DNA from 2 places in the Lentibacillus sp. L22 genome. Region 1 is predicted to be linked to the other one. Evidence: a T-box and tRNA genes for the amino acid it is inferred to sense, from the RefSeq annotation. Region 1 holds a T-box; the other holds one or more tRNA genes.
The links. A T-box is a leader RNA that pairs with one kind of tRNA and senses whether it is charged. The one in region 1 lies ahead of proS (proline--tRNA ligase), so its partner is inferred to be a tRNA-Pro.
Positions count from the first base shown of each region.

Region 1 (4,436 bases):
CAGCTGAAGGGATTAGCGGATATTTATCATGCGACGGAAGTGGATTTGTAATGGTATTTAAATTGTTAGTCTTTACAGTAGCCTTCATCAATGAGAGTCATTTAAATAAAATAAACAATGACAATAACAAATGTTGTGGTTTTGTTGCGTTGCGTTGCGTATATTGTTGGATAAATGACATGGTTTCTTTACAGTCAACCTTGAAGCTTAACTAAACCAATTACCGTCATTATACTTAGCTAGGTATCGTGTGTAGCATTGGGAGAGTATCATATTTTTTTCTCCTATTTATCTAATTTTAACAAGAAGTATTGAAGTCTCACTGGTCTGTGAGACTTCAATTAGTTACCCTTCGTATTTAAAATTAAATGGTGAGTTATTTAAAATGATGAAAACCCTATGTTTATTGTTTTTAAGGGGATAAGATAGTTACCCTTGTTATTGTTTCATTCTTCATTGGATATGTTTCCTTGTTTGGTCCATTTACGTTAATAGAAATATAATCTCCATTTTGTAGGCCATCCATTTTGCTGGAAGGGATTTCAATTAAATTTAAAGGGCCTATTTTTTCAAAGTAGTCCATGTAATCCTTGGACGATTCTTTTTTCTTCTTTGTTACATTTGATAATATGGGTTACTACCGGAAAAAAGCGAAATTCGTGCACTAAACATGTAGGAATGACAAGCGTACGTCAAGCGTTTTATTCCTTGAACAGTCTAGGAAGTGGGTAGTGAGAAATCCAATTGTTGGTTGGAATAAAGTTTGATCAGAAGTATACTGAAAATTTATATCTTAAGCTAAACGATAAGAATAAGAACCCGTTTTGAAAAATGATTGATCAAAACGGGTTCTTATTCTTTGTGAAATATGTTGCAACTTTTATAACAGGGTTTGATCATTTTCTACTGTTGATCTTAAAAAATCGCACCCATTAACGAGACAAGGTAACCAGTATTTGGTCTATAAATCTAAGATAAGCGAATCATATCTGCATAAAATCAACAAACTGATTAACGCTGTTAAAAAAAGAATCGGGTTCTATTTCAAATTCAACAGTTTGGTAATCTTGCAACCACTTAACCCCTACCGTATGTACATTTGCTTCTTTTCCTGCTTGAATATCTGCATCACTATCTCCAATAAACATAGCCTCATTATTTTCCACACCTAATAATGATAATGCCTTGATTACACCTTCAGGATGAGGTTTTGGGCACATAACATCATCGCCTGTTATGATGACATCAAAGCAATTATCCATTTGAAGAGCCTTTAATGAAATATCTAAACTCCTTCTGGCTTTTCCCGTAACTATCCCTAGTTTAATACCATTATCCCGTAAATGCTTTATCATTTCATCAATTTCCGCATTATATTTGACCAAGTTAGAGTGGTTCTCTAAATACTTTTCATAATACAATTCAATGGCTTTCTCTTTATTGAAGTTTGTAAGGTTTTCTTTAATAATTCCTGTTTCTGAAGGTCCAAACATTGCTTTAATTTCCTCAGGAGAAAGGTCTTTATTGTCAAATTCCTTGAAGACATTCTGAAAGGCATAATAACAAATTGGTAAGGTATTCGCTAAGGTTCCATCAAAGTCAAAAATAACAGCTTTCATAGCAACTCATCCCTTCTTTTCTCCTTCAAATATTACCAATTTAAGAATTTTGAAAGGAGTGATTCATAATTTTTTGTCAAATAACAAATATTTTTTATTAACTAATCTGGATCATTTGTTGAATGGTCATCATCCATCTTGTCAATGAAAAAATATATTAACATTTTAATTTTCTCCTCTATTGTCAAAACTGTCAATACTATTCATACGTCACCACACTAACAGTTATCTATCGGATCCTTGTCTGACCCTATTTTTATCGTTTAGTATTGGTGTATCAGTTAACAAAAGGCTATAAATTAAAAGGCTTGACATTGCCTTTACATCCATATATATTAAGACATACAATAAATGAAACGTTGACAAGGACTAGTACAATGCGAATGTCTTTAGCAGAGAGGAAATGGCTGGTGCGAATTTCCAAAGACATGATTGGAACCTGCCTTTTGAGTTCGCGAAGATACGCGCGGTTCATAACCGTTATCAAGTAAAGTGGCAAGACAGAAGTTAGAGGCCGGATATCAGACGCCGGAAAAGTACTTTTGATTGCAACAAGGGTGGTACCACCAAACCTCGGTCCCTTATTTGGGCTCCGAGGTTTTTTTATGGGACAAGGGAACCGTCCCGTTGTCCCAAATTTTTTAAAGAGGTGAATTGGATTGGGTAAGAATAAACAATTTGTTGAAAGAATAACGGCAATGGAGGATGATTTCGCCCAGTGGTATACGGATGTGGTGAAACAGGCTGAGCTTGTTGATTATGGGGCAGTTAGAGGCACCATGATTATCAAGCCATACGGATTTGCTATTTGGGAAAATATTCGTGATGAACTGGATAGGAAATTTAAAGAGACCGGGCATTCCAATGTTTATTTTCCATTATTTATTCCGGAAAGTATGCTGCAAAAAGAGAAGGATCATATTGAAGGTTTTGCTCCGGAAGTGGCGTGGGTAACGCATGGTGGTGAAGAAGAACTGCAAGAACGGATTTGTGTTCGTCCGACTTCAGAAGTGTTGTTCGGTGATTATTATGCAAAAAATATTCATTCCTACCGTGATCTGCCAATGCTGTATAACCAATGGAGCAATGTCGTTCGCTGGGAAAAAACAACCCGCCCATTCTTGCGCACATCGGAATTTTTATGGCAAGAAGGACATACATGCCATGCAACCACAGAAGACGCACAAGAAGAAACAGCCAGAATGCTCGATATTTATCGGGATGTCTGCGAACACTATTTGGCAATTCCGGTAATCAGTGGGCGGAAAACGGAAATGGAAAAGTTTGCCGGAGCTGAATATACATTAACAATCGAGAGTCTGATGCATGATGGAAAGGCCTTGCAATCGGGAACATCACACTATTTAGGAACTGGTTTTGCCGAAGCATTCGATATTCGTTATTTGGATAAAGAGGGAACCCAGCAGCCTGTCCATCAAACATCATGGGGCATGTCCACCCGTATTATGGGCGCATTGATCATGGTTCATGGCGATAACCGTGGGCTAGTGATTCCACCAAGAATTGCACCAACGCAGGCAATCATCGTGCCAATCGCCCAGCATAAAGAAGGTGTGTTGGATAAAGCATATGATTTGCGCGACCAGTTGAAAAATCTCGTACGTGTTGGTATCGATGCCAGTGATAAGACGCCAGGCTGGAAATTTAATGAATCCGAGATGAAAGGGATCCCGGTAAGAATTGAGGTGGGTCCAAAAGATATCGAAAAAGACCAAGTCGTTCTTGTTCGCCGCGATACGGGTGAAAAGGAATTCGTTGCGCTAAATGAACTGGAGAACCGACTGCCGGCATTATTGGAAGAAATTCAGCAAGGGTTATACGATAAGGCATTAACCCATCGTAATGAAGAAACATCGGTAGCAACGAACATGGAAGAATTTGCACAAACGCTTGAAAAGAAACCAGGATTTATTAAAGCGATGTGGTGTGGCGATACCGCATGTGAGGAAAAAATTAAAGAAGAAACATCAGCAACCTCCCGCTGTATTCCATTTGAACAGGAAAAAGTTGCCGATACTTGCGTCTGCTGCGGAAAAGAAGCGAAAGAACTTGTTTATTGGGCAAAGGCATATTAATCAGATGAAAAAACCGAGCGCTGCCAAGTCGCTCGGTTTTTTCACCCGCCAGTCGGGAGAGCGTTACCTCTATAAAAAGACAAACATATCCACTATACTATTAGAGTATTATTAATAATGGACAATCCATCATTATGGAGGTTTATCATGCAAACATGGGTAATAGATATAATGGAGCAATTCGGCTATGTGGGGATTTTGTTCATGATGGCTTTGGAAAATCTATTTCCTCCGATACCATCAGAGGTGATTCTCCCGTTTGCCGGGTTTATGACGACAACAACTTCATTGACCATTATGGGGGTTGTTATAACCTCGACAACCGGATCGGTACTCGGTGCGATCATTCTTTATGGAATTGGTAAACTTATTGATGTAGAACGAATGGAGAAAATAGTTGGTAGATGGGGGCATATCATTCGGGTTAAAAAAGAAGACATTCGTAAAGCGGACGAGTGGTTTGACAGGTATGGCTATTGGACTGTACTATTTTGCAGGATGATTCCGCTGGTACGAAGTCTGATTTCGATTCCGGCGGGTATGTCTCATATGGAATTTTGGTTATTCTTGCTGTTTACGATGATTGGTACCGTAGTATGGAATGTTATACTTATTCTAATAGGTGCTGTATTGGGTGAATCATGGACAGACATTCTTCAGTTTATGGATGCATATTCAACCATAACGTACATCTTTATTGGGGTCGGAGTGGTTTGTTTGA
Region 1 covers NZ_JBFNXI010000004.1:51,216-55,651, reverse strand. The annotation lists gene serA (phosphoglycerate dehydrogenase) at 1-51, shown strand, start outside; gene ABRT01_RS03025 (HAD family hydrolase) at 984-1,619, opposite strand; T-box leader at 1,970-2,204, shown strand; gene proS (proline--tRNA ligase) at 2,318-3,715, shown strand; gene ABRT01_RS03015 (DedA family protein) at 3,863-4,436, shown strand, end outside.

Region 2 (4,436 bases), on a different contig from region 1:
CTGTTCATTTTATACGTTTATGGATAAAGCAAATACTCACAGAATCCAATCTGGGTTGTTCTACTTTATTTACGCCATTACACTATTATTCGGAAAAGTGATACCCCCCTTTTATATCGGTGTATTGGTCATTATTATGGTCATTATCGTTGGTATGGGTGGGCTTCGTAAAGGTGAATACGGTGAAGCGACTGAGCAGGAAAGAGAAACTAGCCGCAAACGTTTAGGAAATCTACTATTTTTGCCAGCGTTACTAATTCCGATTTTAACGGTAATAGGTTCAAAACTATTAGGCGGAATAAAAATTAATTCGATGGTATTATTTGATCCGGAAAACCCGACACTGGTGGCATTAGGATTGGCTTGTATCATCGCCATTATTACCGCGATGGCGTTAACAAAAAGTACGCCACGAACAACCATAAAAGAATCGCGACGACTTCTGGAGGCGATTGGCTGGGCGGTAGTATTGCCACAACTACTAGCAACGTTAGGAACTATATTTAACAAGGCTGGAGTTGGAGAAGTTGTTTCGGATGTAGTTACCAAAGTTATTCCTGAACATTCATTATTCTGGGGTGTATTTGTTTTTCTTATCGGGATGGCGTTATTTACGCTTGTAATGGGAAATGCCTTTGCAGCGTTTCCAGTTATGGCAGCAGGGGTAGCAATTCCATTTTTGATCAATAATTTTAACGCGAATCCAAACCAGATAGCGGCAATTGCAATGTTTGCCGGTTATTGCGGAACACTAATGACGCCAATGGCAGCGAATTTCAATATTGTTCCAGCAGCGTTGTTAGACTTGAAGGATAAAAATCATGTCATCCGTGTACAAGCCCCAACCGCACTCATTGTTCTCGGTTTCAATATTATTCTGATGTATTTATTAATAAGATAGGAGTATTTTTCAATGGTAAAAAAAGTATTACTAACAGGGTTCGATCCATTTGGCGATGATAAAATAAATCCTGCACTTGAAGCAGTGAAACAATTGGAAGGAAAGATATTGAGTGGGGGTTTGGAGATTATTACCCAAGAGGTTCCCACTGTATTTCATGAATCAATTGATGCAGTAAAAAAAGCTATTGACACACATAAACCTGATGTCGTTATTTGCGTGGGACAAGCTGGCGGCCGTACACAAATCACCATGGAGAGGGTTGCTATCAATGTCGACGATGCGCGTATTCCAGATAATAGGCAAAAACAACCAATAGATGAACAAATCGTCGAGGATGGTCCTGTGGCCTATTGGTCTACATTACCGATCAAACGGATCGTTCGCGACATGCGAGAAGCAGCTATTCCAGCAGCTGTTTCCAATACAGCCGGCACTTTTGTTTGCAACCATCTTTTTTATGGATTGATGAACTATCTGGCAACGGAAGCTCCGAAAATACGTGGAGGCTTTATCCATATTCCCTTTATTCCAGTACAAACCGCTGATAAAGATGCACCAAGTTTAAGTCTGGAGACGATTGTCCGTGGGTTGGAAATTGCTGCCGTCACCGCCGCAAATGAAAAAGAGGATATTCGGGAAATAGGTGGAGCGATACACTAGGGGCAGGAAGGTGATTTTCTTGTCCTGACTTTTTCCGACAATGCTTATGGAATATAATCAGCTACTCAAGTGATTTCCCTTCATATCAGATTGACCTTATGCCCTAGCGTTCAACTTTCCCATCGGCTTTATGTCTTATCCGTTCCAAATCATGCGGTGGTCTTCTTCACTAAAGGTAGTACACTTTAATAGACATGAAGTGCAGATGCTACATTTCCATTGAAGTCTAACCTTAGATTATGAAAAAATGTTGCTTGGAAAACATTAAAGACTCAAAAGCAAATGAAAGCAGAATCAGCAAACTTATAAAGGTAAAACGACGAAGGATAGTATATCACCTTCGTCTTTTCATCGATGGAGCCTAGCGGGATCGAACCGCTGACCTCCTGCGTGCAAAGCAGGCGCTCTCCCAGCTGAGCTAAGGCCCCTTATTTTTTTATAATAATCGGGAAGACAGGACTTGAACCTGCGACCTCCACGTCCCGAACGTGGCGCTCTACCAAGCTGAGCCACTTCCCGCACTTGGAGCGAAAGACGGGATTCGAACCCGCGACCCTCACCTTGGGAAGGTGATGTTCTACCAACTGAACTACTTTCGCAGCATCAGAAGCATTGATTTCAACAAAGAAAATATTAATACGAATGATGAAAAATGTCAACTTGCATGCTTAGGTATTACTTAAGTTTTGATATACACCTAAGTATCTCGACTCTAAATTAAAATAACGACATAAATCCAGAGATTGCATGTGATTTGAGAGCACGTTTCAAAATGGAAAACCAAAAGCAGAAACGAGGATAGTGTTTAATCACCGTATCCCCTAGACAACCAGGTTTCATCAAGTGTTCCAATGGTTTAAAAAAGATGGATCCAAAAACTTAGCCTTCATGTTTTGGATCCATCACATTCAATCCGACAATTTTTACAATTGCTTAATCTCCTGTTCAGACAAGCGGGTCACTTCAGCAATCAGTTCAATGGACATCCCTTTTTTCAACATCTCACGTGCTACTTCTTTGGTTCTAATTTCTTTGCCAATTTCTTTCCCTTTCTCAATTCCACGCTCTTCATACGAAATCGGTAACTCCATTATTTTTTCCGCATCAGGCAACTGTTTGATTTCCTTCGCCATTTCTTCTTCCTCCTTTTCAGACAGTATTAAATAGGTCTCGAAAAAGCCATAAATTAATCTCTCACGTGCCGGGTCCAATTCCATTCGGGTCATCATTCGTAAAAACTCGATTTTCACCTGTACTTTTTCTTCCTTTTTATAACCCATTTTACTCAATAATGCCGCGGCTGCTGGATTGTCAGACTTGATATAGTCTCTCCAGTTCTTTTTACGCAAGTGTAGCGTCAAATATTGAAACGTTAACACATGGGCAAACGGAAATTCCATCGTATATTCATCACGTTCCCACTTTTCGCTATAACTAAATATGGCTATCGGTACAATAGGCTTCTGGTATTTATTATACATCAAACTGAAATAACGAAACATCCGCTCATGAAAATTATCTTGTTTTTCGTTTTGCGGTTCAATGTGAACGATAATGACGGTATCTGTACCCTTTAGTTTCGTTTCAACGATAATATCCAGTCTTCTTGTATTCCCTTGGATTAGATCTGTGTAAACTTCTTGCGGATAAGGTTGGATCGAATGAAAATCAATATTGTGATGAATGTCAGGAAAAAATGCTTCCAAAAATTCTTCAAAAAATGTGTTGATTAATTGTTTGAATAGTTGGTCATGTCTGGTGTAGCCGGGGGATTCTTCTTTTACTACTGTGGTTACTGTCAATACAGCACTTCCTTTACGAGGGTATGAAGTAGGAGGCCAAGGTTCTAAATCTATTTTTAATATATCAGAAAAGAAAAATAAGAACAAGCGTTTTTTCATAATACATCAAAAAAGTTATAGTTACCGACAAAAATATTACTTATACGTGAGGTTCCAGGCATTCAATGGAACTGGGCTAGTACAACAATAAAAAATATTTTTTCTGCATTTATTGAAGTTGCTTTACCATTACCCTTACCATATTGATCCATACAAAAAAGGCCGGCAACGATAGAATACTTGCCAGCTTTTTTTGCATAAAGTGAAACTTCATCGTGCAATCAGGAATATACGGACTGTTTACCTTTCACGTTTTATGTTTACTCACGCTTAGAGGCGGGGGTATTATTACAGCCCGTTAATGCGTGATAAATCCCCACTACACTAATTTTCATTCTCGAAATGGTATGTTTATTTCATCAAAGCCAATGAACCCATCGGATCCCACGGCTCTAATACGATTGGTTCTTGCTCCCAGGCATTTTTTAGCTGGTCTGAAAGGAATTTCTTGTTAATAACAACTTGATAGGTATACTCATCCATCCAATCATCACTCATTACGAAATAACCCTTGTTGCCTACCTTTTCTCCCCAGCTGTTTTCAACCTTCCATCGGTTAGGTTTGTCATCTACAAGGTTGACACCTGTCAGCACCATCGCATGTGTTAGCATTCCATCATGGTAATCAAGACGCTCGGCTTTGGACATCTTTGTAGAATAGCCCAAAGCTTTTTCATAATCGTACAAAGCCGTATCCATGACACCGTCTTTACGATTGGAATCCTGCCCAACATCACAGCCGAACCAGACGCTTTCCTTATCTTTTATTTGCTGAATAGCGAGGTTTTTCAATGTCTCCATATCGACATTTAGATATTTGATCGGCGTACCTCCAACTACATTTCCCAAATATTGTACCGTGTAGGTTTTTCCATAAGGTTTATCTTGTGTTGGTGCATGTATAATGCTCACGTAGTCGTTTAAATCAACGTCAACATATTTTTGGAAAAATGTCTGCGGTGTTAAATCTT
Region 2 covers NZ_JBFNXI010000002.1:159,939-164,374, forward strand. The annotation lists gene ABRT01_RS01675 (DUF979 domain-containing protein) at 1-901, shown strand, start outside; gene pcp (pyroglutamyl-peptidase I) at 914-1,564, shown strand; tRNA gene ABRT01_RS01685 (tRNA-Ala) at 1,920-1,992, opposite strand; tRNA gene ABRT01_RS01690 (tRNA-Pro) at 2,010-2,083, opposite strand; tRNA gene ABRT01_RS01695 (tRNA-Gly) at 2,088-2,163, opposite strand; gene ABRT01_RS01700 (RpnC/YadD family protein) at 2,488-3,366, opposite strand; gene ABRT01_RS01705 (C1 family peptidase) at 3,817-4,436, opposite strand, start outside.
Region 2: it encodes a tRNA-Pro, which carries the amino acid that the T-box ahead of proS (proline--tRNA ligase) is inferred to sense. The anticodon was not compared.